Regions from separate parts of the Flocculibacter collagenilyticus genome, predicted to be linked through region 3. Evidence: predicted binding sites of a transcription regulator. Region 3 holds the regulator's gene; each other region holds the start of a gene.
The links. Region 3 encodes FliA, which starts transcription of late flagellar genes. Its sites were predicted from a motif close to CTAAAGNTNNNNNNNNNNNNGCCGATA; they were not measured.
Positions count from the first base shown of each region.

Region 1 (10,531 bases), 1.6 Mb from region 3:
GAATTTGCTGATTAACTAGCTCTGACGTAGCTCTCGCATAATCAGTATCTTGTATTCTGCTTCTTGCTTCTTCAGTGTTAATTGCTGTTTGAGACAAATTATTAATGGTACTGCCTAAGCGATTTTGGAATGCGCCTAAATTAGCTCTGGATGAGCTCACTTCGTCACGGGCAGCTTGTGCTATTTCAATAGCTTCTTGTGCACCAGCAGCGGTACTCACATCAATACTTTGTAACGCACTAACCCCTTCACCACCTACTGCAAGGTCAACGGTTTGACCGCTTTGAGCACCAACTTGGAAAGATAATGAACCACCAGAGAAGATTTGCTGATCGCCAAAACGTGTATTCTTATAAACATCGCCAACGTGCTCTTGTAAGTGACTAATTTCCTGCTGAATCGCTTTGCGATCAGAAGCAGATAATGACCCATTAGCCGCTCGAATTGAAAGCTCCTCAATTCGCCCTACTGCGTCACCCACACTCGACAATGCCCCTTCGGCCACTTGTGCGTACGAAATGCCATCATTAGCGTTACGCATTGCCATATTCAAGCCATTAACTTCAGACGTTAACCTATTAGCTATTTGTAACCCTGCGGCATCATCTTTGGCTTGATTAATTCTTAGCCCAGAAGCCAATTGTTGAAAAATCTTTTTCTGATTTTCCTGAAATTGCGTTAATGCTGGTGCATTACTGTTACCACCAATTTTCATTGTTAGCTCCTGTCTCAATCATTAAAAGTCAGCCCAAAGCCATAGCAATAAATTGAATTACTCACCTCAAGCCCTGAAAAGCTTGTGCATTTTATCACAAGTATAGTTTCCGCTCAAATTTTAACCAACCGCTAACTTGGTAAAACTGTCTTCATATGCCGAAAAGAACTATATTTAAAGAGGTTAATGAAAGTAACTTATCAATAAATAGATACTGATTCATGGACCATTGAGACTTTTTACTTTGGATATTTAATAGTACAAAAATCATTCAACTTAATTATTATAAGATCATAGAGTTATATTTTTATTGCATAAAATGCCTAAAGATTTTCAGATTTATGCAGATACTATTTATGTTCACTGAGAATAACATTAGGTTTTAACGAGGCGAGCACCTAGTTTTACAGCAATAGGGTTATTATATGGCTCGAATTTTGCTTTAAATATTGATTATGGTTTGAGGAAGTTAAACATTATGTCTAGAGCATCAATTCAAAAATACAAAGCAATGAAAATCAATGCGGCTGCAAACGCTAACCCGTATGAGCTTATCACAATTGTATTAACTAACATCATCGGCAAGTTATCAGGTGCCAAAGCGCATATAGAGCGTAACGACACTGAGCAAAAGGGGAAATTAATTTCCGACTCAATTACTTTGGTAGGTGCATTACAAGATAGCTTGAATATGAATGATGGTGGTGATGTTTCTAACAACCTTTACAATCTTTATGATTATGCACAACGTACGTTATTAGAAGCTAATTTAAATAACTCTACTGAACTATTAGATGTAGTTATTGAAATTATGCGAAATATTAAAGAAGGCTGGGAAGCTATCCCGCACGACGTTAAGGAAGAGTTTTTAACCCAGAAAGCAGTAAACGGTTAATCCATGATGAATGTATCAACTTTCCCTACTCTGCCAGAAAACATCGTTCAACAAATTGATGCCATTAACGCACAGTTACTTTCTGCGTTAGCGGAAGATGCAGTTGAAGAAGTGAATGATAAAATTGCTGAGCAGAAAGATTTGTTTCATGTGTTGTTTGAAACAACCGAGCAAGATTGGTTGATTGAAAACAAGCCGACACTTGAAGCGCTGCACGAAGAATTCAACATTGTTTTCGTCAAGTATTTGACTCGTAAAAACGAAATACGCCAGCAACTCCTTAAGCATAAAAGCAATACAAAAGTGGTAAAGGAATATCAGTTATTTACCGCTTAATGAGCTAACTTGCACAATTCTCATACATATTAACCTTCTGCTAGTGGTGAAAGCGCTTTCAAACTTTCACCATTACAGAAGTTGATATATTATCAAAGCATTACAATTAACTGAGTTACTTATTTTTTTCATTACTGAATGAGTAAAATGAGGTCATTAATACCTTCATCATACACTTTCATTTGTGAAATAAAGTATGCATTTTTAAGACAATACTTAACTCAGTCGACTCTAATTATTGATAGGCACATATTTTGCTGGGATCAGTAATACTCACTGTGTTGGATAGAGGCACTTATGTTTGACAATAAAACCATCTTAATTACTGGCGGAACGGGGTCATTCGGTAAAAAATATACCCAAACCTTATTAAGTCGATACAATCCCAAAAAGATTATCATTTTTTCTCGCGACGAGCTTAAGCAGTTTGAGATGCAACAAGTGTTCAACCAAGACTGTATGCGCTATTTTATTGGTGATGTTAGAGATCGAGATCGCTTAAATAGAGCAATGCGAGGCGTTGATTACGTTATTCATGCCGCAGCAATGAAGCAAGTACCAGCCGCTGAATATAACCCAATGGAGTGTGTTAAAACCAATATTAATGGTGCAGAAAATGTAATAGATGCAGCTCTGAACAATGATGTTAAACGCGTAATTGCGCTTTCTACTGATAAAGCAGCTAATCCAATAAACTTATATGGCGCAACTAAATTGGCGTCCGATAAAATTTTTGTTGCTGCCAATAATATTGCAGGCGGCCATAACACACAATTTGCCGTGGTGCGTTACGGCAATGTAGTAGGCTCCCGTGGGTCAGTCGTTCCATTCTTCCAAAACCTTATTGATAATGGCGCAACAGAACTTCCAATTACTCATGAGAATATGACTCGCTTTTGGATAAGTTTACAAGATGGCGTCGACTTCGTTTTAAAGAATTTTGAACGTATGTATGGTGGTGAAATTTTCGTCCCAAAAATCCCTTCAATTAAGATCACTGACTTAGCGACAGCGATGGCTCCTCATCTTAAACAAAAGGTCATCGGCATTCGACCAGGAGAGAAGCTCCATGAAGTGATGTGCCCAGGTGAGTTGTCTTATCATACCTTTGAGTATGCTGATCATTACGTTATTGCGCCTACGATAAGTTTTAGCAGTCGAAGCAATGACTACACGGTGAATGCCATTAAAGAAGAAGCGCAACTGGTGACAGAAGGATTTGAATATAGCTCTGATACTAACCCGCACTTCTTATCTGTTGATGAAATTTCTGATTTCAATAACAAGGCAATGGCATGATCCCCTACGGTAAACAGGATATCACGCAAGCGGATATTGATGCCGTAATGGAAGCGCTCACCTCTGATTTAATCACTCAAGGCGCGCGGGTACCAGAGTTCGAAGCAACCATCGCTAAATATTGTGATGCTGAGTACGCGGTGGCGGTAAACAGTGCGACATCGGCGTTGCACATTGCTTGTCTTGCGTTGGGCGTAACTGAAAAAGACATTGTGTGGACCAGCCCTAACTCATTTGTTGCCTCTGCTAACTGCGCTTTATATTGTGGCGCAGAAGTCGACTTTGTTGATATTGACTCAACAACAGGCAATATGTGTATCCAAACCTTATCGAATAAACTTGAACAGGCGGCAAAACATAATCGCTTACCTAAAGTTATTATTCCTGTGCATTTTGCTGGACAAAGTTGTGATATGGCCGCAATTAGCGGTTTAGCTAAGCAATATAATATTGCCATTATAGAAGATGCCTCACATGCCATTGGTGGGCGCTATCAAAATACCAAAATAGGTAGCTGTAAATACTCAGACATTACGGTATTTAGCTTTCATCCCGTAAAAATTGTGACGACAGCAGAAGGTGGTATGGCGCTCACTAACAAGCCCGAACTGCATCAAAAGTTAATGCTGTTACGTAGCCATGGGGTAACTCGCGACGAATCGATAATGGCAGCATCAAATCCAGCACCTTGGGTGTATGAACAAGTCACATTAGGCTTTAATTATCGAATGACTGAGCTGCAAGCCGCGTTGGGGCTGTCTCAGATTAGTCGTATCGATGAATATGTTACGCGTCGAAATCACATTGCAGCACGCTATATGACCGCGTTCAACCAAGCCGATATTGACTGTTTAACCGTTTCTGAAGATTGTTACAGTGCCTATCATTTGTTTGTAATTAAGGTACCACAACATTGTCATGAGCTGATTTTTAAGCAGTTAAGGCAAGCAGGTATCGGGGTTAATTTACATTACATTCCTATCCATACTCAGCCATATTTCACCCGGCTAGGCTTTACAACAGGAATGTTTCCAAACGCAGAAACACATGCGGCACAAGCAATTAGCCTACCCTTATATCCTAAGTTAACAACAGAACAACAAGATATTGTTATTAAAGAAGTTATTAATGCGGTTCAGACATGCAATTAGGCTTAGGTACCGTACAATTTGGCTTAGATTACGGCGTTTCAAATACTGAAGGTAAAGTTAGTGAAGAACAAATCCTTCACTTATTACAATACGCCGCTAACAACGGCATTGATGTGCTTGATACAGCTATAGCTTACGGTGACAGCGAGCAGCGACTAGGGCAAGTGTTACAGAGTACCAATCATTCCACCAGCAATTTTAAAGTTGTCACTAAAATTCCACCTGTAACCAGCGCATCTCCAGATTTTGTAGAACAAATCAGAGCCAGCTTAGACAGGTTGCAGCAAGACCACCTCCATGCGGTGATGCTTCATGATGCCAATGCATTAATGCCAATTCATAACCTTACATCACCGCCTTCAAGTGCTCGTCTTGCAATTTATCACCAGTTGTTAGAACTTAAACAACAAGGGTTATGTAATAAAATAGGCGTATCATTATATAACCCCGAACAACTTCACTACCTTCTTGATCATTTTAAGATCGATATTATTCAAGTACCTCTAAATGTATTTGATCAACGTTTTCTGGATAATAATTTATTGAGTGCGGCACATCGCGCGGGTATTGAAATACACACTCGTTCCGCATTTTTACAAGGGCTACTACTGATGACCAACGAGTCGGCACCAAATAGCAGTAGGCCCAATTATTTTGCCCCCTATAACACGATATTAGATACCTACTTTAGTCAGCTTAAGGCGCACAACATCACGCCACTTGAAGCAGCAATCGGATTCCTTCAACAACAAGAATATATTGATGTCACCATAGTAGGCTGTTGCAATCACACACAACTTGAAGAAATTGTTAAAGCAAGCGGAAAATCTGACGTTACAAAAACTAAGTTAGATCTATCGCAATTTAAACAGCATGACGAGGGGTTAATCATCCCCTCAAATTGGACTCTAAATTAGCACTTACATTTATACGTAATATAAGCGAACCAGAACTATGATTCTAGCCATTGTACAAGCCAGAACATCATCATCAAGATTACCACACAAAGTACTCAAACCATTACTGGGAGAGCCGATGCTTGCCCGCCAGCTTGAACGTGTTAGCCAAGCTAAGCTAATTGAGCAGTTAGTTGTTGCCACCTCTACTGAAGCAAGTGATGACGAGCTGGCAAAGTTGTGTAAACATTTAAATATTGCGTGTTATCGTGGTGATTTGAATGACGTGTTAAAACGCTTTTATGGTTGTGCCGAACTGTACTTAGGTGATTTAAATAGCACGTCATCAGGTAATAGCGAGCATCATATAGTGAGGATTACAGGTGACTGCCCATTAATTGACCCAGAGTTAATTGATCAAGTGATTCAACACCACATAGAAAACGGTAGCGATTACACCTCAAATTGTTGCCCTCCTACATTACCCGACGGGTTAGATGTAGAAGTATTTACCTTTGATGCATTAAAACGAGCCAACCGTGAAGCAAAGTTAAAATCTGAACGCGAACACGTCACTTTATATATACGAAACCAAGGTAACTTTAAGCTACACAATGTAAGTGCGAGTAAAGATATGTCACATCATCGATGGACCGTTGACGAGTTAGAAGATTACCAACTTGTTACATTGATTTATGAAGCCCTCTACCCTATTAACCCTCATTTTAACTATCAGGATGTGTTAAAGCTGCTAGAAAAACATCCGCATTGGCAGTCAATCAATCAAGATATTATGAGAAATGAAGGGCTAGAAAAGTCACTGAATGAAGACCGTGAGAACAACTAATATGACCAATAGATACCAAAATTCTATCGACTTCTTTAACAGCGCAGCTAAAACCATTCCCATGGCTTCACAAACGTTTAGTAAAAGTTATTACTCGATGCCCTTTGGAGTCGCACCATTGTTTCTTGATAAGGGTAAAGGTGCAGAAGTTTGGGACATTGACGGGAATCAATATATAGATTTTATGAATGCCTTATTGGCGGTGTCTGTTGGATATCAGGACGAAGAAATTGATAACGCCGTGATTGCCCAATTAAAGTCAGGAGTATCATTTTCATTACCCCACCGTTTAGAGCACGAAGTTGCCGAGCAAATTATTTCGCTTATTCCCTGCGCTGAAATGGTACGGTTTGGGAAAAACGGGACTGACGCCACATCCGCAGCTGTGAGGCTTTCACGCGCTTACACTGGCAAAGATCACCTTGCTGTATGCGGGTATCATGGCTGGCAAGACTGGTACATTGGTTCAACAAGCCGCAACTTAGGCGTGCCAGATGCCACAACTGAATTAACACACCCATTTTCATACAACGACATCGCCTCTTTAGAAGCGATTTTTGAACGTCATCACAACAAAATTGCCGCTGTCATTTTAGAGCCTGTTAACTTTTTTCCTCCTAAAAATAATTTTTTAGAAGAAGTAAGAGCTTTATGTGATAAACATCAAGCTGTATTAGTGTTTGACGAAACCATTACAGGCTTCAGATTCAATATTGGTGGGGCACAAACCCAGTTTGGCGTTACCCCCGACTTAGCGACATTTGGTAAAGGTATGGGGAACGGCTATCCAATTTCGGCCATTACTGGTAAAAAAGAAATCATGGCGTTGATGGAGCAAATATTTTACTCGGGCACATTTGCAGGTGAAACTTTATCATTAGCAGCTACCAAAGCCACGATAAACAAACTGCAAACGCACAACATTCCAGAACACCTTCATCATATTGGCTCGTTATTACTTGATAATGTACAAAAAATAATTGCTGACACGAATATGACGAACACTTTTTCATTGTGCGGTTACCCTTGCTGGAGCTTATTGCAAGTCACTGCGAACGAAACTTTTAGTGCAAATCAAATTAAGAGCTTATTCATTCAAGAAATGCTATCGCAAGGCATCTTAATGGCAGGCACACATAATTTATCTTACGCACATAAAGAAAAGCACATTAAAGTATTAGCTAACGCTTATCATCATAGCTTGTCGGTAATTCAACAAGCGCAACAAGAAGATAATTTTGAAAAGTATTTTAAAGGTGAATTAATTAAAGATGTATTCAAAGTTAGATAACGGAACTATTAGGCAAACTGTTACTACGTGGTTTTTATTAATATGATAAACAGCCAGCATGCCATTTTTAGGTTTGACGCTTCCAGCGCACTTGGTGCAGGTCATTTTTATCGTTGCTTATCGCTTGCTCAATCCTTGAAGCAACATGGCTTTCAGTGTGCGTGTATTTCATATGAATTACCACCTCAGCTTGCTGAACTTTGGGAAGCAAACGGCTTTAATCTTCATCCATTGTCTTCAAATGAGTACAATCGAGCGGCGAAATTTAAACAGATTAACGATGGACTAATCACAGCAAACCAACTGGAAGTTATTCAATCTCAAGACGCCAAAATAATTCCTTTACTCATAGTTGATCATTATCACTTACACAGTGATTGGTACCGCCCTATTAAGCCGCTTGTAAAACATATTTTAACGATAGACGACTTAGCAAATAGATCACATCACTGCGACAGTCTGCTTGATCAGTCTGTAAGCCGCAATAAAAGTGATTATTCCAAATTAACACCAGCACACTGTCAATTTATGTTGGGCACCCAATACTCCTTATTAAATCAACAGTTTAATGCGTTTAAAACGCATAAAGTTGATACATCCAAACCCATATCTAACGTTATGCTAAGTTTTGGCGCCATGGATAGCCATAACCTCTCCGGTGTTACGTTAGATGCATTGGATGATATTGCTGCTACTCACAATATACGTGTGTCGATTGTGCTCAGTTCAGCCTCCCCTACTGTTTCTGCTATTCAGCGTCAACTTCTGCAAACAAAGTGTAAATCAGCTTTATTTCTTGATGTAACAAATATTGCAGCACTCATGGCGAAGCAAGATTTGATTATAGGCGCATGTGGCATGTCGACGTGGGAACGTGCTGCGTTAGGCATACCAACTGTTTGTATTATTGACGCCGATAACCAGCAGGACAATGGCCATATACTTGCAGAAAAGGAGGCTGCGATCGTATTGGGAGTCTGGGACGAGATAACCCCCAAAAAAATAACAGACACTGTAAATGACTTAATCGCCCGACCCGATATACGTCTTAAACTGCATAATAACAGTAAACAGTTATGCGACGGTAACGGCTGTCAAAGAGCAAGTGCGTTGTTATCTAAAGCCGTCTCGAAAAAAGCGCTCCCTTCACCACATTTACTTAAGTTGCGTAAAATCAGCCAAAATGATTGCGATACTCTTTATCAATGGCAGTGCGACCCCAGTACACGGCTATTTTCGCGTAATACTGAAATCCCCTCAAAAGAAAGTCATATTGCTTGGTTTCATGCATCACTTCACAATCCCCTACGAGCAATTTATATTCTTAGTGACGAACTCAATCAAGCATTGGGAATGGTAAGAGTTGATTTTGAACAGGCCAATTTAGATAAAGCTGAAGTATCAATCGCAATTTCGCCCGCCAATAAAGGCAAGGGTCTGGGCAAATCAGCATTGTTATTACTCAGAGAACGATATTTAACTACTACATTATTAGCTTATATTGACTCGCGAAATACAGCTTCCTTAAAAATATTTGCGAGTACTGGATACCAGACATGTGAAAAAAAAGATTGGTATATAAGCCCCCCCCCCATTTACTTAACGAGCAAAAGCCACAATTCGGTGATATAAGAGATTAATATGTTTAAAATTAACAACCGCATCATAGACAGTCATCACTCTCCTTACGTAATAGCCGAAATGTCGGGAAATCATAATGGAGATATAAATCGAGCGATAGAACTAATTAAAACAGCGAAAGCCTGTGGTGCTGACGCAGTTAAACTGCAAACCTATACTGCTGATACCATTACTCTTAAGTCGGATAAACCAGATTTTCGAATTTCTGAAGGTTTGTGGCAAGGTCACACCCTTCATGACTTATACGAATGGGCACATACGCCATGGGAATGGCACAAGACACTATTTGAAAAAGCCAAAGAGTTAAATATCACCATTTTTAGCTCTCCATTCGACTTTACTGCTGTTGATTTTTTAGAAGAATTAAATGCACCTGCTTATAAAATTGCCTCGTTTGAAGTGATTGATACTCCGTTAATTGAATATGTTGCGAAAACAGGTAAGCCAATGATTATGTCTACCGGCATGGCTACCAAAGAAGAAATAGCTGAAGCTCTAGCTGTTGCGCATTCAACAGGCAATAAGCAGATTGCCCTACTTCATTGTATCAGTGGTTACCCTACTCCTGTTTCGCAAGCCAATCTTCGAACATTGCTAGATTTAGCTGAGTCGTTTAACGTGCCAGTTGGACTTTCTGATCATACAATGGGCACCGTTGCCGCTACGGCATCCGTTGCATTAGGGGCGACAATTGTTGAAAAGCATTTTACGCTATCACGTGAAGACGGTGGACCTGACGCAGCCTTTTCACTTGAACCAAGCGAGTTAAAGCAGTTATGTGAAAATGTACAACAAAGCTGGCAAGCACTTGGCATCGCTGGATATGAATGTAAACCAGCTGAGCAGCAAAACCTGCAGTTTCGTCGTTCACTTTATGTAACGAAGTCAGTTAAAAAGGGAGAGTTATTCACGTTAGATAATGTGAAGAGTGTAAGACCGGGTTACGGTTTAGCGCCAAAACATTTATACGATGTGTTAGGGAAAGCCGCAAAAGTTGACATTGATGCTGTGACAGCACTCACGGATAACTTAGTATCTAATTTTGAGAGTAACAAATAACCTAATTTGGTGGCGGCCCCGACAGGAATCGAACCTGTAACTAAGACTTAGGAGGTCCCTATTATATCCATTTAACTACGGGGCCAACGTAGCTTAAAAGTGGTCTTAGTTTAAGCCTATACAATTTGCATTGTAAACTCTTAATTTCAATTAAAGCAGTGAGTTATTGAGTCTCATCTGATTCTTCTGATTGATTATAGTCTACGACTCTAGGGCCAAGTGATGAAAGTACAAAGTATGGGATGACACTATTGGCTGTGGCGATTACCGTTTTCATTTCTGTGTGAACCACTCGCGCATTAACCATGACACCGTTTGCACCATAGCTCAGTGTACCCGACAATATATAGTCAATTTTCTGAATATTATCTAACTCTTGATGAACCCGAGAAAATGCAAAG
Region 1 covers NZ_CP059888.1:2,810,589-2,821,119, forward strand. Annotated here, with positions in the region: gene HUU81_RS12430 (flagellin N-terminal helical domain-containing protein) at 1-715, opposite strand, end outside; gene fliS (flagellar export chaperone FliS) at 1,194-1,610, shown strand; gene HUU81_RS12440 (hypothetical protein) at 1,614-1,946, shown strand; gene pseB (UDP-N-acetylglucosamine 4,6-dehydratase (inverting)) at 2,244-3,245, shown strand; gene pseC (UDP-4-amino-4,6-dideoxy-N-acetyl-beta-L-altrosamine transaminase) at 3,242-4,396, shown strand; gene HUU81_RS12455 (aldo/keto reductase) at 4,387-5,313, shown strand; gene HUU81_RS12460 (cytidylyltransferase domain-containing protein) at 5,351-6,139, shown strand; gene HUU81_RS12465 (aminotransferase class III-fold pyridoxal phosphate-dependent enzyme) at 6,141-7,430, shown strand; gene pseG (UDP-2,4-diacetamido-2,4,6-trideoxy-beta-L-altropyranose hydrolase) at 7,473-9,062, shown strand; gene pseI (pseudaminic acid synthase) at 9,072-10,130, shown strand; tRNA gene HUU81_RS12480 (tRNA-Arg) at 10,141-10,215, opposite strand; gene HUU81_RS12485 (FlgO family outer membrane protein) at 10,294-10,531, opposite strand, start outside.
Region 1: the regulator FliA is predicted to act here: its motif matches at 1,039-1,065, upstream of fliS (flagellar export chaperone FliS).

Region 2 (10,531 bases), 600 kb from region 3:
CATTATTTGGCAATAGCGAAGAGTTGAATATAGTAAGAAAAGTTAAACATTCACGTATCTGAATTTAGTTGTAATGTTGTATCAGAGTATGTAGCAATAATAATTAAATTAGAGAACTCAATGCGGAATACGATAACTCATGTTCTTCTTTTCATAATCATGCTGGTGATTCATAGCACTGGTTATTCGTCAACATTAATAGTTGACGACTCTTTCACAAAACTTGAAAATTTATCGCCTTATATCAGCTCCTTTAAAACCTCTGAAGAAATAGACGAACTTAACGTTTCGTCTGAACAATTATCCACCTTAGAGTCTAATCCATTACGTTTCACGATTGAAGATGCAGATTATTGGTTAATTTTCGATGTAATGAACCGAGGTATCAATACAAAAACACTCGTTCTTCACTTTGATAACCCAATGATTGATAAGTTGTTGGTATACGATAGTGCGAAACAAGATCTTCCTCCATACCTGCTGGGTGATAGCATATCTAACTTAACAACGAAAATGTATGCTTTTCCTTATTATCAATTCTCACTAGCGCCTAACGAGCAAAGAAGCTTTTTAATCAATGTAGTTACAGCGGGAGCACCAAGTCCGGCAGTATCGTTACTTACAACTGAAGCGTTTCAGAATAAACAACACGATGTTTATTTGCTGTGGGGAATATTCTTGGGGGTATGCTTAGTGATGATGCTGTATAACTTTGTGTTGTATTTCAGCATTAAAGATATCGCTTATCTCTATTATGTAGGCTATGTATTTTTTGTCATTTTGGTTGCTTCAATCATTGATGGTTTCGGTTTTATTTTCTTCCCAGAAGAATTGCAAATTACTCTTAACGCGTTAATTATTCCACTACAAACGTTTGTTGCGTTAACGGCCATGCTGTTTGCCATGGCGTTTCTTCGAATAAGTGAAAATGAAACCTTTTTGTATAAGACTGGGCAAATATTTATTTGGATCTTAGGCATATTTCTATTTGCTAGTATTTTGCTGCGAGAAGATATTGCTGCTAATATTTTTATGCCACTACAGTTATTTCTTTACTTTTATTGCTTTGCTGCGAGCTATATTCGCATTAGAGAAGGCTATAATTGGGCTATTTTTTACCTTATTTCATGGATACCATTTTTTATTGGTGCGGCACTAAGTCCAGCTTTATTGGTTGGCTTATTAGATTATTCATTTGCTGTCCGTCAGTCATTTATTATTGGTGCTATGTTAGAAATATCACTTATTTCATTTGCGTTAGCTTATCGGTTTCGTGCCAACGAACAAGAAAAAGACTATATGGCTTTTCATGATGAGGTAACGGGGCTACCTAACTTAAAACTTCTTCAGAAAAGTATTCATTCACTAATAGAAGACCAACGAAGCTTCACGCTAATACTATTCGAGCCTGAAAAAATTAATACGATTCGCATTACCTTAGGTATGGAGAGCACCAAACTCTTAATGCTTGAATTTACAGAGCATCTGACTAAATATCTTGAAAACACAGTAAATATGTATCAGTTTGAAGAAAAGCCAGTAGCGCAGCATATATGCAAAACTGACGATGCTACCTTTGGCCTGATATTAACGGAAACGTATGACGACAGTACGGCTGATTTTATGACGTTGATTATAAAAGAGGCATTTGCGACTAAATCGAGAGTGGGCAACATTGAGATGACCATGAATGTGAATATAGGGGCAAGTAGGTATCCACACCACAGTGATAGCTTCGAAGATGTTTATCAAAAGGCGTTTCAAGCACTACATCATGCTAAAGAGTATGACATACCATTTATAATGTATAACGACTCGGAACATACCAACTACCAAATGCAGGTAGAAATGCTTTCTGACTTAATGGCCGCAATTAAAGACAATACACTAGAACTGTATCATCAACCTGTGATCAGCTACGAAGATTACAGCGTTGTTGGGTCTGAAGTGTTATTAAGGTGGCACCATAAAACGCAGGGTTATATTAACCCAATTGAGATTGTGCAATTAACTGAAGATACCGGTGTCATTAGTGCGTTAACTAATTGGATTATTAATCAGGCCATTGTTCAATTTGATGCATTAAGGGCGCAAGGTTTTAATCAAACGATGTTTATTAATATTTCTGCCAAAGATTTAGCATCTGATGGCTTCGTACAAAATATTGTTGATAAATTATCTAAAAATGAGATTGATCCTGGAAAGATAGTGTTGGAATTAACAGAGTCAATTATGCTTGATGATTATGAGAATATTTTATCTGTGGTGAACAAGTTAGAACGCTACAATGTGAGGGTTGCAATTGATGATTACGGTACAGGTCATGCGTCGTTGCAGAATTTAACAATTATTCCATTTTATTCATTTAAGATCGCACGTACTTTTATTTCAAAAATTGAACAGTCTGAACGAAAACAAGTCATTGTTAAAAACACTATTTCAATGGCACAGCAACTGGGTAGCTCGGCGGTTGCGTTGGGCGTTGAAACAAAAGCCACAGAAGCAGTGCTTAAAGAATACGGCTGTAAATTTGGTCAAGGTTATTTGTACTGTAAACCTGTTGCGCTTAATAAATATATAGAATGGTTACAACATTACTCCAGCCATCTTTAGAAATAATGTCAGAAGTCGTAAGGTACAACCTAATTTAAGGGAATAATTGATTAAAAGACAGTCACCTAGACAATACAGGGATTGTAATTAATAAATCTTTCGCTATTATATGCCCCTTAGTCGGCTTGTAGCGCAGCCAGGTAGCGCACTGTCATGGGGTGTCAGGGGTCGCGAGTTCGAATCTCGCCAAGCCGACCATTAATTAATCTCCCACCAATCTTTAGCTTTTAATACCCTTGCATTAGTTTTAATAATCTATTTTCTTTATCGTAACATGCTATTAACGTTGCTCATCCAGCATACTGACAACACGCCAGTAAAATAACCGTCAAAACTAATAACTTTGCGGCCAGATACCACGCCTACTACAGAAAACTGAAATATATTCTACACTTATAGTTACCCGATTCATTCTTTTAATAACTCGGTAAAGTTATCGGCTGTTTTGCCGATACTAGACTGAAGTAAAAATTAAGGAATGTATGTATGAAAATTTCTCATCCGAAATTATTAATCACTGCAGCGTTGTTTCCTGTTATGTCATTTGCAGCAACGTATACAGCACAAGTAGGCTTTACAACTATTGCCGATGTTACCATTACGCCTGTTACTGAGATCAGTTTTGGTACTCAAGTGTTTGGTATTTCGGGAGACAGTTGTACACTTGACGCTTTTGTAGGTTCTGCCTCCGCAACTGGTGCACTCTCTGGAGACTGTTTAACTGGTACTGGTCAATATGGTGAGTACACAATTGGTGGCCAAGCTGGTCAGGTTGTTAATTTGTCTTTTGATTTAAGTGGTATGTCTGGTACAGACTTTACATTATCACTTACTGGCGAGACCGATACTGACACAGCAACTAACCCTGGTGGGGAAGCCACAATTAATTCTGGTGGTGTGAACCCCGTTACTATGCCTGCTGGTGGGAGTTTTACGCTTTATTTAGGTGGTACACTAAATATCGTACAAAATCTTACACCAAGCACGCCTTATAATGACACCTTCGTAATTACCGCAACTTATTAAGGTAGTCTATGTTGAATCGGGTAACACTATACTTAACCGTTTTTACGGTAATTGTGTGTACAACTGGAGCAGCGTTAGCTGCTCCTTCCATTCACTTTACGCAATATCGCTTCTTTTTTAATGAAAAAAATAAATCAGACGCATTTGTTATTTTTAACAATGGTGACGAAGCAGCGAATTGTAAATTATCACTTAATCACTTCAATATTGATGAGCAAGGCGAGCTTGTTAAAGTTAAATCAGCTGATGAAGTACCTAATGCGGCGAATAACATTATTAAATTCTCACCTCGGAATGTAACCGTTAGACCTAATACCTCACAAAAAGTAAAAATTGTGGCAAGAGGATTGAGTCGAGTAAATGAAGGTGAGTACGTTAGCTATCTTAATATGTTGTGCAAAAGTGTGCGTCAAAATAAACCCGGCATATTTAAATTGAATGCCGCTGTTGCCTATAACATCCCTATGATTGTAAGAAAAGGCAAGTTCAATGCAGAAACATCACTCGTTTCAGCAAAATTAGTGAATCACGCTAATCAAGCTACACTGAGAGTAGTGCAGTCACGTAAAGGTAATCGCTCACTTTACGGAGATATTAAAGTATATGAAGAAAAAACTGATGAGGTTATTGGCTTTCTTACCGGTGCTTCAATTTATACTCCAGCACAAAAAAAGATATGGAATATTCCATTAACTAAACCGCTTAACAGTAAAAAAATTAGAATTGAATATAAAGAAAATAAACAATTTGGCGGTAGTCTTGAAGCAAATAAAACGTTTAAATTGGCTAAATAACTTTTCGTTATTCGGCTTTTTATTTAAAGGGCGAATTAGTCTTTCATCAGTTTGTAAAAGGCGCTTGGTTAGCCAAGTTTCTTTGGTTGTCTGTTTATTCGTGTTTACTGGTAAACCTGCCGTTAGCTTCGCTGATGAGCCTCCCTCGGCATTACGTCAAATCCAATTGAATCAATGTGAAGTTTATGATGAATATTGGATGATTGTAGATTTTTCCCTAAACAAAAATATCATTTTAGAAAATTATGATGTACTGCACATAAACAAGCAATTTCTACTCCCCGTAGGTGCATTATTTAGTTCATTGGGAGTTAAATTCACAATCGAAGATAAGCAGTCGATTGATTTTTCGCTAAACGAGCAAGGCTATAACATTTTATTCAATTCATCCTCTGTGAAAAACATTACTGAGGAAGGGAAAGTAGCGTGCTGGGCAACGGATGGCATTGAAACGTATATTTCAGCAGCAACGCTGGCTGAATTACTTCCTGTTCAAATAAATCCGAAGTTTGACCAACTCAAAATCGAATTAAACACTGATCAATCCGTGTTTCCGTATCAACAAGAACAAGAACGTATAGCAAGGCAAAGGAAGCTAGCAGGCGCCTTGAATATGTCTAATGGCGATGCTGGCTGGTTAATAGAAGACGAATACCACTTATTCACCTTTCCTCAAACAGAATTTGAATTGCGATCTAATTACGCGTCAAATAGAAATGATAAGCTAATTTCTAGTTATTACCTTAATTCACGGTTTGACTTACTCAACCATGCTGCATCAGTAACGCTTAATGATGGCACTAATAAAGATAGGGTGTCGCGAGTTTCTTTCAGCCGTTATCGCACGCATCCCAACAAGTATATTTTTAATCATTTTACTGAATACAATGTGGGCGACATTTCAAATACCAGTAACTCACTATTTTTAAATAACAACACTGGATTAGGAGTTCGTTTACTTAGAAATAAAAATAACACAATACAAGATTTAGCTGCATTTAGTATTGAAGGGGAAGCCACAGCTGGTTGGGAGGTAGAACTGTACCGCAACGGGCAGTTATTGGACTTTACAACGGTGCAAGCTAATGGTCGGTACATATTTAATAACGTAGAAAAGTACTTTGGTGCAAATAAATACATTATTAAATTATACGGTCGATATGGTGAAGAGCGTACAGAAGTGAGAAATATTGTCATTGGCAACGACATGATGCCAGAAGGTGAATGGCAATTCTCAGGCAGTTTTTATAATCCAGATTATGCCGTGTTGGAAGGGAAGTTAGCTGACTCAGAGGGATATTCAGACGATTTAAGTTATCAATCAAGTGTAGATTATGCTTTTTCAGAACGGTTTAATTTAGGTGCGGCTGTAAATTCGCACAGTATAAATGGTGAACGAGAAGACTATTTATCCACTTCCATAAGAACGTCCATCGAAAATGTTTTTTTAGAGGGCGTATTAACCAAACAAGTTGATAAAGGGACGGCTATTAATTTTAACGCGTTAAGCAATATTGGCGATCATTATGTGAATGTCACCGGTTTATTCGCAGATAACTTTGAAAGCCAAAATGTCACCACACTTGAAGACGAAGTTTATTTCGATATTAACGCAGTGCTTTCTGGCTTTTTAGGTGATTCGCGTCAGCAGTATTCAACTTTTGTGAACTACTTAGATAACGGTCAAGACACGATTAGCGAACTGGGTGTTAAGTTTTCCAATCAGTTTGGGTTGATTAATGTCACTAATAGTTTGAGCTATTTTAATGTTGAGCAACAAGGGGAGTCTGACCAATATTTTAGTGGGTCATTAAAAGTAGCCGGTAAAGTTAAAGACACGCGTATTTCGTCAATCTTAAATTATTCAAACCAGCATGACTTTGATGTTACCAGCGCTGAATTGATAATGAGTAACCGTTTAAACCAGCAGGTATACCAAAGCGGGAACATTAGTTACCGACCAGACGAAGATGCAAAATGGCAGCTGGGTTACAACCTCTCTTGGATTAACGACTCTATAATTTTAAACGGGCAAGCGAATATCGATTCCAATGAAGAATACACCATCAATGTGGGTATTAAATTTTATTTAGGTTATGACTATCAGGATAACTCGCTAATTCTGGCGTCGAAACTTAAGCCAACCTCCTCATCAATTGACATGATTACTTATTTGGATAAAAACGCTAACTTACGAATGGATAATTTTGATAAGCCACTAAGTAACATAAAATTTTATCCTTATAAACACTGGAATCGATTCGCCACCAACGAGCGGGGTCGAGTTGTATTACCCGGAGTTCCTACGCAGCGCGAGGCTAAAATCATTGTCGACGGTTCAGAAAACGACGAGTTACATATTACGCCTTATGTAAAAGAAGTTTCTGTATTCACCCATGCTGGTGGAATGAATAGAATTGTACTGCCATTTTACAATGCAACTGAAGCTGAAGGTACATTAGTGGTTCAGCGCAACGATAATATTGTTGGTTTACCAAATATTACTGTGCAGCTTAAAAATATGCGAAATGAGTTGGTTGCTGAAACGATAACAGACAGCGAAGGTTATTTTGCTTTTGGAAAGCTCATCCCGAGTCGCTATAGAATACAATTCGTAAATAACAATTCTAATCAATTTGAACGCCAACTAAACCGTTTATCCCATCGCTTTATTGCAAGTGAACAAGGTGGATTTGTTGACTTAGGTGAATATGTGCTAGAAGGGGATGCAATTCAGTTTAAACGCGTAAAGTATAATAGCTTGCCAAAAGAGCCTTCCCCCGAAAAAAGCACACCAAATAAAAAAAATATACAAGATTCTTCAATAGTCTCGACTAATCAACAGAGTAAAAATTCTCAGCAGACATATTGGGGTGTTCAAATGGCGGCATATACTCAGAAAGGCTTAGCAGAGAGTGAGCCTGAAACCTTCGCAGGATTAGACAAGCATGTTTTAGAAGTATCAAACAGAACAAGCACGCTCTATAAAGTTGTGTATGGAAAACTTAATTCTGAGCAGCAAATAAGAAGTATATTTAGCAAAAATAAAGAGCAAATAAATGAGCGTGGTGGATTTGTTCACAAATATGATACGAGTGAATAAAAAGCACTTTACAGCTAAAAGTTTATACAGCATTATCCTTCCAATTTTTTTGCTTCATAAGGTTATAGGATAAAAGAATGCTTAAATGGAAAACCTTACTTTCAGCATTGCTTGTTTCATTCTTATTTATTGTGAACCAAGCCGTTAATGCAAAGTCAGTCAAAATAGTGCAGGGTGATACTTTTGGTTCAGACCCATACCGTTTAGTGGTAAAACATCAAGACTATATTCTCACATCGGGCACGTCACAAGTTGGTACAAATAGAGCTAGCTCTACCATTGATATATTGCTGCACGCAGATGGCAGCATAAAATTGGTTAATCAATATTCTAACTATGATTATCCACTTATGGTTGATGATAGTTATATGGTCGATGTAATCGATATGAAGGCAAATGAAGATTATGTTTTTATATTGGCTTATACGTCAGTAGGTGATCGTGTAATAAGTGCTACGGTGGATGAAGAAGGGCACTTGAACTTTATTAGCGAGGCTGAAATTGATCTTGTTAGTGCTGAGGCTCAGCTACTTGTAGATAATGAGTCAGATCATATTTATGTAACTTCACCAATGTCTGGTGTCCAAATTCAACACTTAAGCCTTGCAAGTGATGGTAAGCTGTCTAGAATATCTACAAAATTTGTAGGGGAACTTAGTCCAACCAGACCCTCATATGACATTTATCTTCGCTCTTCTTTCACCAATAACAAAATTATATCTGTAAGCAACCAAGTTGATAATCCAGCTAAAATTTACCTCATTGAACCAGATGAAAATGGTTTACCTATTAAATCAAAACAGCTTACCTTCTCAAATGCGAAACCTTCCTACGGCGCCATACACTTTGATGGAAAATACGTGTATATGTCATTCAGAGGTTGGGGGTTCCATATTGCTGAGTTAATTGATGATGAACTAATTGAAGTATATGTACATGAAGAAGAAGTTGTGTCGTATAAAAGCTTTGCTATTCAAGAAAATAAACTATATGCAACAGATATTTATGGCACTATCGATATTTTTGATATTAGCGATAAAAATAATATCTCACTCGTTGACATAGTTAAAACTCATGGTGGATTTAACCATGACGCTTTTTGGGACAGCGGAAAATTATATGTTGCCGGAGGTTCTGGGGGGCTAGGTGTGTATGAAGAGAGTGATGAAGGGAAGCTCTCTATGGTTAGTCAATTTTCGCAATCTGGTGAGGTAACAGATTTTTCATATACCAAGAATCGTTTAGTTACTACAGCACTAGATACTACATTAAATTTTTGGACAAAAGAGAATAATCAATGGCGCTATCACCAACAATTTGTTAGAGACGGCTCAGATATAACCGCTTTGTATGCAGATGAAGAAAAAATCTTGTTAGTTGGTTATGGAAACTTAGAACTTCATCAATGGAGTGATATTGAAAATGGGTTAGATAATGCCCTTCAGTTGGGTACTGTTCATTGGTCTGCAAGAGATAGTCAGATTGTGCCATTGGCAAATGGCTATTATGTTAAAGCTTATAAAAGATTAAGTTTTTTTACATCTATTTATGAAGCAGGTAGCAGTTTTGATGTTCCGTACGATACGGGTTATTCCGGCTATGTGCAGCGCCCTCATGTTACAGATTCTCGCTTATACTTACCTGTTAATTCTAATCCAAAGAAAGTGCTGATTTATAATACTGAAGATATAAATAACGTTAGATTGGTGAGCGAAATTGATAAGGATAGTAGTTATTCTTTTCAGGGTAATGTAGTCAGCTCAGGAAATTACCTCTTTTTGCCAGACCTTATGGGGGAGAGCAATTCTCCTGCTATCAGTGTTCATGATGTTAGCGATGAGCAAGATATCAAAAAAATTACTAGCGTTGTGCTAAGTGGTGAAGTAAGAAGTTTGCATGTATATGGCGAATATTTAATAGCTTCAGGCGAAGGTACGCATTTGATTGATATTAGTGAGCCTTCCTCGCCAAAAGTACTAGATTATAATAAAAAAATATTATCGAATGGTATCTCAACAATGGTAAATGGCGAATTTATTTCTGTTGCCAAAAATACGTCTGGTCATATAGTGACAGCATATATTAATGTTGGTCCTGAGCATGATGACTTAAACTTAATCACAGAAGAAGACTCCACATTAACAGCGACATTATTGGGTATTGATCCTGAGAATGATGCAGTGAGTTATTCAGTGAAAGACCAAGCAACTAATGGTATTGCTAGTGTTACAGACTCTGGTGAAATTCAGTATATTCCTAACCAACACTTTAATGGTGAAGATGAAATTACCATGTCTATTAACGATATACATGGGAATACTGCAAGCTTTAAAGTTAGTGTATTAGTTGAGCCAGTTAATGATGCTCCTGTATCAAGCGAGGAGGAAATTTCAATTTCAGTTGAGCAAGGTGCATCGAAAGTAATCTCATCAACTTTCACAGACGTGGATGATAGCGAATTAAGTTTTACAGTCTCAACGGAAGCTTCAAAAGGAAGTGTAGAAGTAACTAATTCTGGTGAGATAACTTATACAGCTTCTTCAGATAGTGCAGGTAATGATAGCTTTAGTATTACAGCAAGCGACTCGGCAGGCTTAGAAGCAACACTGGTAGTAAACATCAGCATTACTGAAAAGCAGCAAACGCAACCTGTAAATAATGGGGCAAAAAGCGGTTCAGCTAGTAAAGGTGGCTCACTTTATATTCTTGTATTTTTTATGTTATTTGTGTCTTTAATAAGATACACAAGAAAAGAAAAAGTTTAAGTAACTTTAAATAACGCTCTTAAATAATTTTGATTTAAGAGCGTTAAAACTGATATATGAGCTTAAAACGTAAGTTCAAACACCACGTCGTAATCAAGTGAATAGGTTGTGTTTGGTAGCAAGGATTGTTTAATGGTGAGTCTGCCGCCAACTTCTAAGTCTACAGTGCCAAGATTAGTATTAATAAATGAGGGTAGCCCTGAATTAATGGGTACGGTGGTTACACCGTT
Region 2 covers NZ_CP059888.1:1,815,037-1,825,567, forward strand. Annotated here, with positions in the region: gene HUU81_RS08130 (EAL domain-containing protein) at 121-2,613, shown strand; tRNA gene HUU81_RS08135 (tRNA-Pro) at 2,735-2,811, shown strand; gene HUU81_RS08140 (DUF4402 domain-containing protein) at 3,100-3,639, shown strand; gene HUU81_RS08145 (fimbrial biogenesis chaperone) at 3,648-4,433, shown strand; gene HUU81_RS08150 (SdrD B-like domain-containing protein) at 4,399-7,536, shown strand; gene HUU81_RS08155 (Ig-like domain-containing protein) at 7,614-10,301, shown strand; gene HUU81_RS08160 (DUF4402 domain-containing protein) at 10,364-10,531, opposite strand, start outside.
Region 2: the regulator FliA is predicted to act here: its motif matches at 3,041-3,067, upstream of HUU81_RS08140 (DUF4402 domain-containing protein).

Region 3 (10,531 bases):
TTGTTTTAGATATTCTATTTACCTTCAATATTTCGCTAGCACTGGTTGTGTTGCTAGTGACCGTTTATACCCTGAAGCCGCTCGAATTCGGCGCTTTTCCCAGTGTGTTACTCATTGCAACGATACTGCGACTTGCCCTCAATGTAGCGAGTACCCGTGTTGTATTACTAGAAGGCCACAAAGGGGGCGATGCGGCTGGAGCCGTTATTGAAGCCTTTGGCTCGGTGGTTATTGGTGGCAACTACGCTGTTGGTTTAGTTGTATTCCTGATCTTAATTATTATTAACTTTGTGGTGGTAACTAAAGGTGCGGGACGTATTTCAGAAGTTACAGCACGCTTTACTTTGGATGCAATGCCGGGTAAACAAATGGCGATTGACGCTGACCTAAATGCAGGCTTTATCACGCAAGAACAAGCCAAAGCACGACGGGAAGAAGTGACGGCTGAAGCTGACTTTTACGGTTCGATGGACGGTGCCAGTAAATTTGTAAAAGGTGATGCAATTGCCGGCATTATTATTTTATTTATTAATATTATTGGTGGCTTATTTATTGGCATGATTCAACACGGCCTAGAATTTGGTACCGCAGTTGAGATTTATACATTACTAACTATTGGTGATGGTTTAGTTGCTCAAATCCCGGGATTATTACTTTCAGTAGGGACAGCTATTGTTGTAACACGTCAAAATACCGAGCAAAACATGGGCGATCAATTTGTTACGCAATTAGGTAACGACAAGCCACTGTTTATTGCAGCAGGATTGATGTTTGTTATGGGGGTTATTCCTGGCATGCCGCATTTCGCATTTTTACTATTAGCCTGTATTTTGGCAGGCGTACCAGGCTATGCCAAATGGAAAGCAAGTAAAGCAGCCGCTAACCCCGTGGTTGAAAGGGAGCAGGAAGTGCAGCCGACTGCGCCTGTAGAAATAAAAGAGCTTGGTTGGGATGACGTTCAACAAATTGACACTATTGGCCTAGAAGTCGGTTATAGGCTAATTCCGCTTGTAGATAAATCACAAGGCGGTGAGTTACTGGACCGAATTAAAGGGGTACGGAAGAAACTCTCTCAAGAGCTTGGCTTTTTAGTGCCTGCAGTACATATTCGTGACAATTTGGACCTAGATCCTAATGCTTATCAAATCGCAGTAATGGGTGTTTCCACCGGCGATGGTGAGTTAAAGCACGACAGTGAACTTGCGATTAACCCAGGGCAAGTATTTGGCCCTGTAGATGGTGTTGCAACGAAAGATCCTGCATTTGGCTTGGACGCAATATGGATTAACCGAAAAGATAAGGAACATGCACAGTCTTTAGGGTATACCGTAGTGGACGCAGCAACGGTTGTGGCAACACACTTAAGCCAAATTTTAACGAATAATGCCGCACTGTTACTCGGTCATGAAGAAGTGCAAAATTTATTAGACATGCTGGCCAAAAGTTATCCTAAGTTAGTTGAAGGATTGGTGCCGGATGTATTACCACTCACCACGGTGGTTAAAGTGCTACAAAACTTATTAAACGAAGGGGTGCCAATTCGTGATATGCGAACGATTGTTCAAACCCTTGTTGAATACGGACCAAGAAGCCAAGACACTGATGTATTAACAGCAGCGGTGCGTATTTCATTACGCCGTTTAATTATTCAAAACTTAGTTGGATCAAGCCCTGAAGTATCTGTCATTACTTTGGCGCCAGAGCTGGAACAGATGTTGCATCAGTCGATGCAAATGGCGGGCGATGAAGGCGCAGGCATTGAGCCTGGTTTAGCAGAGCGCATTCAAAAATCATTGAGCGAAGCGCATCAAAATCAGGAACTGTCTGGCGAGCCATCAATTTTACTAACATCAGGAATGTTACGTTCGGTACTTTCTCGATTTGTTAAGCACACTATTCCGGGGTTAAGTGTTATTTCTTATCAAGAAATTCCGGATGAAAAACAAATTAAAATTGTTAGTTCTATCGGCCAGTAAAATTGCACTAGGGGTAGAAAATGAAAATCAAACGTTTTGTAGCAAGAGACATGCGTACAGCGCTTAATGAAGTTAAAGAAGAGTTAGGTGTAGATGCAGTTATAATGTCTAACAAAAAAGTGGCTGAAGGGGTCGAAATTGTAGCGGCAATTGATTACGACTCACCAAAAGCTGCAGAAACAAAACAGCCTGAGCCTACTCAATCACCTACTAGGGCAAGTACCTTACATGCTGTTGCTGATGAAGAAGATAGGGCTCCTGTGATGCACCCTAGTCACGAACCTATTAAGCCCACTGCTGAATTTGAAGCGCTATTAAATAATGCAGCTGAGGGTGCGATTAACAATGACAAAGAAAGTATTGCTTCATCTTTAGAGGCGTTACTGTCGCGTCAGCATGCAATTAAGGCACATAAAGCGGGAGCTACTCATTCTCAATCAACACCAACTGCTAAGCAAGCGCAACCTGCACGGCCAAATAGAAATAATCATTTAAATAGTAAGCCTGCGAATTTAGCTCGCGGTTTCGATACGTTAGATAAAACAGAAAAAACACATGCTCCGAAGGCCGCTTATAATCAAACGGCAAGCCATCATCAAACTGCGACATCAGAAACAGCTTCTGTACAGCATCAAGCCGACATGCAAAGCATGAAAGGTGAAATTGCATCTTTAAGAAAGTTATTAGAGCATCAAGTATCTGGCTTATTATGGCAGGAACTGGAAAGAAAAGAGCCGCTACGCGCAATGCTAATTAAAAAATTAAAAGCACTAGGTATTTGTGATGAAGTAGCGGATCAAATGGCGTGTTTTATTCCTGAAGATCTTGCAGACCATGAAGCATGGCCTAGTGTACTCGAATTACTTGAAGGCCAGTTAAGTACAACTCGTAACGATGTGATCCATAAAGGTGGAGTGTACGCTTTTGTTGGGCCTACTGGTGTAGGTAAAACCACGACCATTGCTAAACTTGCCGCTCAATATGCAAAAATGCATGGGGCAGAACATATTGGTTTAATTACTACCGACACATACAGAATAGGTGCGCACGAGCAGCTTGCTACTTATGGTAAAATCATGGGGTGCCCAGTAAAAATTGCAAAAGATGCGACGGAACTTGAAGCGTTATTAAAATCAATGAGAAGCAAGAAATTAGTACTTATTGATACTGCAGGACTAAGCCAACGCGATTTAAGATTAACACAACAACTTGATACATTGATTACAAGCACTAATATTAACATCAAGACCTACTTAGTATTATCAGCAAATGCACAAAGAAGAGTACTAGAAGAAAGCATTGAGCACTTTAAGCGCATTGCACTTTCTGGTTGTATTTTCACCAAGCTTGATGAAAGTTTGAGCTTAGGAGAAATAATTAGCGTCGCGATCCAAAATGCATTACCAATTGGCTATCTTACTGATGGACAAAGAGTACCTGAAGATATTAAAGTAGCGTCTGCAAAGAAACTCGTAGAAAATGCGGCAGATTTGCTCGACTCTCAAAGTGGCTCGGAACATGTTTGGTACACCCAAACAGAGCCTCAAGCAGTAGGAATGTATGAATAAAAATCTTTTCGACCAAGCTAGTGGCCTGAGGAATATGAATCAAAGTAAACCCATTAAGGTGATATCAATAACAGGCGGAAAAGGAGGGGTAGGAAAAACAAACGTATCTCTTAATACTGCTATCGCAATGGGGCAGTTAGGAAAAAAAGTACTCGTATTAGATGCGGATCTCGGGTTAGCAAATTGTGATGTGATGCTTGGATTACGCGTTGAAAAAAATATTTCCCATGTTCTTTCTGGTGAATGTTCGCTAGAAGAAATTTTAGTGGAAGGGCCTCACGGCATTAAGATTGTGCCTGCAACATCCGGCACTCGTTCAATGGTTGAGCTATCAGCGGCTGAGCATGCTGGGTTAATTCGTGCTTTCAGTGAAATAAAGTCTTCTTTTGATGTATTGCTTGTAGATACCGCAGCAGGTATTTCCGAAATGGTACTGAGTTTTTCACGTGCCGCACAAGACGTAGTTGTGGTTGTTTGTGATGAACCTACATCGATTACCGATGCTTATGCGTTAATGAAAGTACTTAGCAGAGAGCACGGCGTATACAAATTTAAAATTGTAGCGAATATGGTGCGTAGTTTACGTGAAGGACAAGAATTATTTGCTAAACTGTCCAAAGTAGCGGATCGTTTTTTAGATGTTTCACTAGAAATGGTCGCGACCATTCCGTTTGACGAAAATATAAGAAAGTCGGTTAGAAAACAAAAGGCTATAGTTGACGCGTTTCCTAAATCTCCAGCGTCAATTGCGATTAAAAATTTAGCCGCTAAGGCGATTAAGTGGCCTGTTCCAGTGCAACCGACAGGGCACGTAGAGTTTTTTATAGAGCAGTTAGTCAGAAATCATACTGAGTCAAGAGACGAAATTTGAGTAAGAAAATTGCCACTTATGAAAAAAAAGATACGCTATCCCAGCTTGTTGAAGCCCATGCAGGGCTTGTAAAGCGTATTGCGCATCACTTAATGATGCGGCTACCTGCAAGCGTTCAAGTAGATGATTTAATTCAATCTGGCATGATTGGTTTGATTGAAGCAGCAAAAAAGTTTGATGGTAGCAAAGGCGCAAGCTTTGAAACGTATGCAGGCATTCGTATCCGAGGCTCAATGCTAGATGAAATTAGACGTGGTGATTGGACGCCTCGCTCAGTTCATAAAAATAGCAGAATGATTGCCGAAGCGATTGCTGAATTAGAGTCAGAACTGGGAAGAGATGTTTCTGACACAGAAGTTGCTGAAAAACTTGATATTCCACTAAATGAATACCATCATATGCTTAACGAAGCGAATGTTGGCAAAATAATTGGTATAGAAGACTTAGGCGTAACGGAAGATGTATTGTCGGGAAACAATGATGATAAATCTGTGAATGAGCCTTTTGAAGGAATTGCAAACCAAGCTTTTAAGCAATCATTAGTGAAGTCGATTAAAACATTACCAGAAAGGGAAGCGTTGGTGCTTTCACTTTACTATGATGATGAACTAAATTTACGCGAGATTGGTGAAGTTCTTGATGTAAGTGAATCAAGAGTAAGCCAAATTCATAGTCAGGCAATGCATAAATTGAAAGCAAAAATGCGAACTTGGCTATAATAGAAATAATAATTAATAAAAGTTAAATTGCCTCAATGGAGGGTGTTTTGGATAAGAATATGAAGATTCTTGTTGTTGATGACTTTTCTACAATGAGACGTATCATTAAAAACTTGTTAAGAGATCTTGGCTTCACAAACGTACAAGAAGCAGATGATGGCAGTACGGCACTTCCTATGTTACAAAATGGCGATTTCGACTTTGTAGTAACTGACTGGAACATGCCGGGCATGCAAGGTATTGACTTGTTACGTAACATTCGAGCCGACGATAAATTAAAACATATACCTGTAATGATGGTAACTGCCGAGGCGAAAAAGGAGCAAATTATTGCTGCTGCTCAGGCGGGAGTTAATGGTTATATTGTTAAGCCATTTACAGCGGGCACGCTTAAAGCAAAATTAGATAAAATATTTGAGCGTCTAGGTTAATCCTGTTCAAGGAGAGTAAAATGTCAGCATCAAATGCTTCATTAATTAGTCTTGAGCAGGCAAAAGAGTTGGTTCAGTTATTGGAAGATGGTGAAGTCGATAAAGCGAATCAAATCATTCATGATACCAGCTCTCCAGAGTCCTCCGAATTGTTTGCGGAAGTAGGCAAACTTACTCGTGTGCTACACGACTCACTTCGTAACTTCCAACTTGATGCGCGCATCTCAAATTTAGCAAATGATGACTTACCAGATGCTAAAGAGCGACTTAATTACGTAATGAACTTAACTGAGCAAGCAGCCAATAGAACGATGGATGCAGTGGAGTCAAGTTTACCAATCGCTGACAAAATCAATAATGACATCGCACAGCTAAAACCACACTGGAATAAGCTAATGAGTCGTGACTTGAAAGTGGGCGAATTTAAGGCGCTGTGCCGCAATTTAGACAACTTTATCAAACAAGCTGAAACAGATGCCGCTCAGCTACACGTGCTGTTAACAGAAGTATTGATGGCTCAGGATTTCCAAGATTTAACCGGACAAGTAATTCGACGCATTATTGAATTGGTGCGCGAAGTGGAAGATAGCTTAATTTATCTTCTTAAGGTATTTGCTGGTGAGGATGCTGCGCTTGCGCAAGCTGATGATAAATCTAAAGATAAATTAAGTCAGTCCGATAAAGAAAAAGCGGAAGGTCCGATCATGAATGCAGAAGTGCGTGAAGATGTAGTTACGGATCAAGATGAAGTAGACGACTTATTGTCAAGTTTAGGCTTTTAAAAGGGGAGCAGCTGCATGAGCTTTGATTTGGATGAAGACATATTACAGGATTTTCTGGTTGAGGCTGGAGAAATCCTAGAGTTATTATCCGAGCAGCTTGTTGAACTCGAAAATAATCCTGAAGATGCTGATTTATTAAATGCAATCTTCCGCGGCTTCCATACAGTGAAAGGCGGCGCAGGATTTCTTTCTTTAACAACGCTAGTTGATGCCTGTCACGGTGCTGAAAATGTGTTTGACGTATTGCGGCAAGGGCAACGTAAAGTAACCCCAGAATTAATGGATGTTATTTTACAGGCGCTAGACACCATCAACATAATGTTTGCAGCTGTTCAAAATAGAGAAGAGCCTGATCCTGCTGATCCTGAACTTATTGAAGAGCTACATAGATTAAGTAAGCCTGAAAGTGAAGATGAAGCGGTAGAGCAAGCGCCAGCCGAAGAGCCAGCAGCCGAAGCTCCTGCATCAGCGCCCGCGGCTGGAGAACCAGAGTTATTCGATGAAGTAAGCACGCCAGCCGCCCAAGGCGATGGTGAGAATATCGATGATATTAGTGAAGACGAATTTGAGGCACTACTAGATGAGCTACACGGTGGTGGAGCGCCATCTGGGAAGCCTGCAGCAGAATCTGCGCCTGCCGCATCGGAGTCGTCTGATTCAGGTGATGAGATTTCAGATGATGAGTTTGAGTCGTTACTCGACGAACTACATGGTAAAGGCTCATTTAAAGCTGACTCAGCAGACGAAAGTAAACCCGCCAGCCCAGCTGCACCTCAAGCCCCAGCTAGTGATTCATCAGATGATGAAATTAGTGATGATGAATTTGAGTCGTTACTAGATAATATTCATGGGCAAGGTAAAGGGCCGGGTGAAGTTAAGTCTACACCAGCTGCGCCTAGTCAAAGTGCAGGGCAAGCAGCAAACCAAAGTACCCCTAAAGCTACACCGCCTCCTGCTCCCAAAAAAGAACCAGCAAAAGAGCCGGCAAAAGAACCCGCTAAAAAAGCGGCACCTGCAGGTAAGCCTGCAACTGAACCTAAAAAGGCGGCATCTCCTCCGCCACAAGCTGAAACGACCGTTCGTGTTGATACTAAACGTCTAGATCAAATAATGAATATGGTTGGTGAGTTGGTATTGGTACGCAATCGCTTGGTCAGCTTAGGCAGCTCAGTAGAAAGCGAAAACATGTCTAAGGCTATTTCTAACCTCGACGTGGTTACTGCTGACTTGCAAGGTGCAGTAATGAAGACTCGAATGCAGCCAATTAAGAAAGTATTTGGTCGTTTTCCTCGGGTTGTTCGTGATTTAGCCAGAAGCTTGAAAAAAGATATTGTATTAGAGCTGGAAGGTGAAGAAACCGATTTAGATAAAAACCTTGTTGAAGCACTTGCCGATCCACTCGTCCACTTGGTGCGTAACTCGGTTGACCACGGTATTGAGATGCCAGATGTTCGCGAAGCTGCGGGTAAGCCTCGTACGGGGGTTGTACGTTTGTCAGCATCACAAGAAGGCGATCATATCTTACTGACCATTGTTGATGATGGTGCGGGGATGGACCCTGAAAAGCTAAAAGATATTGCTATTAGTAAAGGGATTTTAGACACCGATGCTGCTGCACGCATGTCTGACAATGAAGCATATAACTTAATTTTTGCACCGGGCTTTTCGACCAAGACTGAAATCTCTGATATTTCAGGCCGTGGTGTGGGAATGGACGTTGTTAAAACTAAAATTACCCAATTAAATGGGTCATTACATATCGATTCTGAGCGTGGAACGGGCACCACGCTAGAAATTAAAGTACCGTTAACACTTGCTATTTTGCCTACCCTAATGGTGGTTGTAGGTGTTCAAACTTTTGCCTTGCCTTTAGCAACGGTTAATGAAATTTTCCATCTAGATTTAACCAAAACTAACATTGTTGATGGCCAGCTAACGATTATTGTTAGAGAAAAAGCAGTCCCATTGTTTTATTTGGAAAAGTGGTTAGCTACAACCAAATATGACAAGGATGAGAAGAATGCAGGGCATGTTGTAATAGTTCAAATTGGAACTCAGCAAATGGGATTTGTTGTAGATTCGTTAATCGGCCAGGAAGAAGTAGTCATTAAGCCATTAGATGATTTACTGCAAGGAACACCTGGAATGGCTGGTGCGACAATTACATCAGACGGGGGGATCGCATTAATTATTGATGTGCCTAGCTTGCTTAAACATTATGCTAAACGTTCAATGAGATAGCTTTATTGAGCCAAGCTAAGGATGTCCAATGTCGATCAAAGTGTTAGTGGTAGATGACTCTAGTTTTTTTCGAAGAAGAGTTAGCGATATACTCAATCAAGATAGTGATTTAGAAGTTATAGATACAGCGGTAAATGGCAAGGATGCTATTGAAAAAGCTAAGCTATTAAAGCCTGATGTGATCACCATGGATGTTGAAATGCCAGTAATGGACGGTATTACATCTGTAAAAGGGATCATGAAAGTTCAGCCAACGCCGATTCTGATGTTCTCGTCTTTAACTCATGAAGGCGCGCAATCAACGCTAGATGCGTTAGATGCAGGAGCGGTTGATTTTTTACCTAAAAAGTTTGAAGACATTGCGCGTGATAAAAAAGATGCGATTGTAATGTTACAAACAAGGGTTAAAGCAATTGCTAAAAGGCCCGGCCGCGCTAGCCCATTTAGCGGAACACCAGCGCCTAGCACTAGTTCTCCTAAGCCGTTAAGTAGAAGTCGCCCCTCCTCATTATCAAGCTCCTCTTCTAGTGCAAGCTCACTGAGCAGCTTACGAAGTTCAAGTGTTGGTTCAACTTCTTCGAGTGCGTTGAAACGGACAGAACCTGAAAGTAAAGCAGCTACCGCACCACCTCCTTTAGTAACAAGAAAAGGAGGCAGTAATGGTGACTATAAATTATTGGCAATAGGTTGCTCAACTGGCGGTCCTGTGGCCTTACAAACAATTTTGACGCAATTTCCAGCCTCATATCCTTACCCCATTATTATTATTCAACATATGCCAGCCGCGTTTACTGCAGCCTTTGCTGCGCGGTTAAATACATTGTGTAACATCACCATTAAAGAAGCTGAAAATGGCGACACACTTAAGCCAGGCGTTGCCTACTTAGCGCCAGGCGGTAAACAATTAGTACTTGAAGGGAATAACAGTCCTAGAATCAAAATTATCGAAGACGATTCACCCAGAATAACGTATAAACCAAGTGTTGATATTTCATTTGGCAGTGCAGCTAAAATTTATCGGAACAAGGTATTAGCAGTGGTATTAACAGGAATGGGAGCAGATGGTAAAGAGGGGGCACGTTTATTAAAGCAAAGTGGGTCAAAGATATTAGCGCAAGATGAGGCAAGCTGTGTTGTTTATGGTATGCCCCAAGCAGTGACTGCGGCAGGTCTAACTTCAGGCTCTTATCCATTAAACGATATGGCAAATCAGATTTTAAAGGAAACAGGTTATGGATAAATTAAGTATTGCTGGTTTGCTTTTGGCTATATTAGCTGTTATTGGTGGCTTTGTTATTGAAGGTGGTGCATTAATAACGCTTTTTCACTTTCCTGCATTCTTAATTGTTTTTGGTGGCACTATCGGTGCTGTCATGCTCCAATCACCAGCCAGTCAGTTTCAGCGCGGCTTACTAATGTCTAAGTGGGTGTTTGCGACGCCAGTATACGATGTTGATGAAGGCATTGAGCGCATTTCGCATTGGGCAAATGAGGCAAGGCAAAACGGCTTTCTGGCGCTTGAAAATGAGGCTATTGCAGAGTCTGATACCTTTATTAACAAGGGGCTAAACTTACTTGTCGATGGCGCGGAATCTGAAGTGATTCGAGATGCTTTGGATATCGAGTTAACTTTAGAGCGTGAGCACTTGCTAAAATCGGCTCGTATATTTGACTCTATGGGCGGATACAGCCCAACCATTGGGATCATCGGTGCGGTTCTAGGCTTAATTCAAGCAATGGCAAATATAAAAGATCCTACGAGTTTAGGTAATGGCATTGCAACGGCCTTTGTAGCAACTATTTATGGTGTTGGCTTTGCTAACCTGTTATTTATCCCTGTGGCGGAAAAGTTGAAGGCAGTGGTATATCAACAAATGCTTTATAAAGAGATGCTGATTGAAGGGATTTTGTCTATTGCTAACGGTGAAAACCCTCGAAGTATT
Region 3 covers NZ_CP059888.1:1,217,520-1,228,050, forward strand. Annotated here, with positions in the region: gene flhA (flagellar biosynthesis protein FlhA) at 1-1,976, shown strand, start outside; gene flhF (flagellar biosynthesis protein FlhF) at 1,997-3,544, shown strand; gene HUU81_RS05365 (MinD/ParA family ATP-binding protein) at 3,537-4,415, shown strand; gene HUU81_RS05370 (RNA polymerase sigma factor FliA) at 4,412-5,134, shown strand; gene cheY (chemotaxis response regulator CheY) at 5,182-5,565, shown strand; gene HUU81_RS05380 (protein phosphatase CheZ) at 5,586-6,347, shown strand; gene HUU81_RS05385 (chemotaxis protein CheA) at 6,363-8,588, shown strand; gene HUU81_RS05390 (protein-glutamate methylesterase/protein-glutamine glutaminase) at 8,617-9,828, shown strand; gene HUU81_RS05395 (flagellar motor protein) at 9,821-10,531, shown strand, end outside.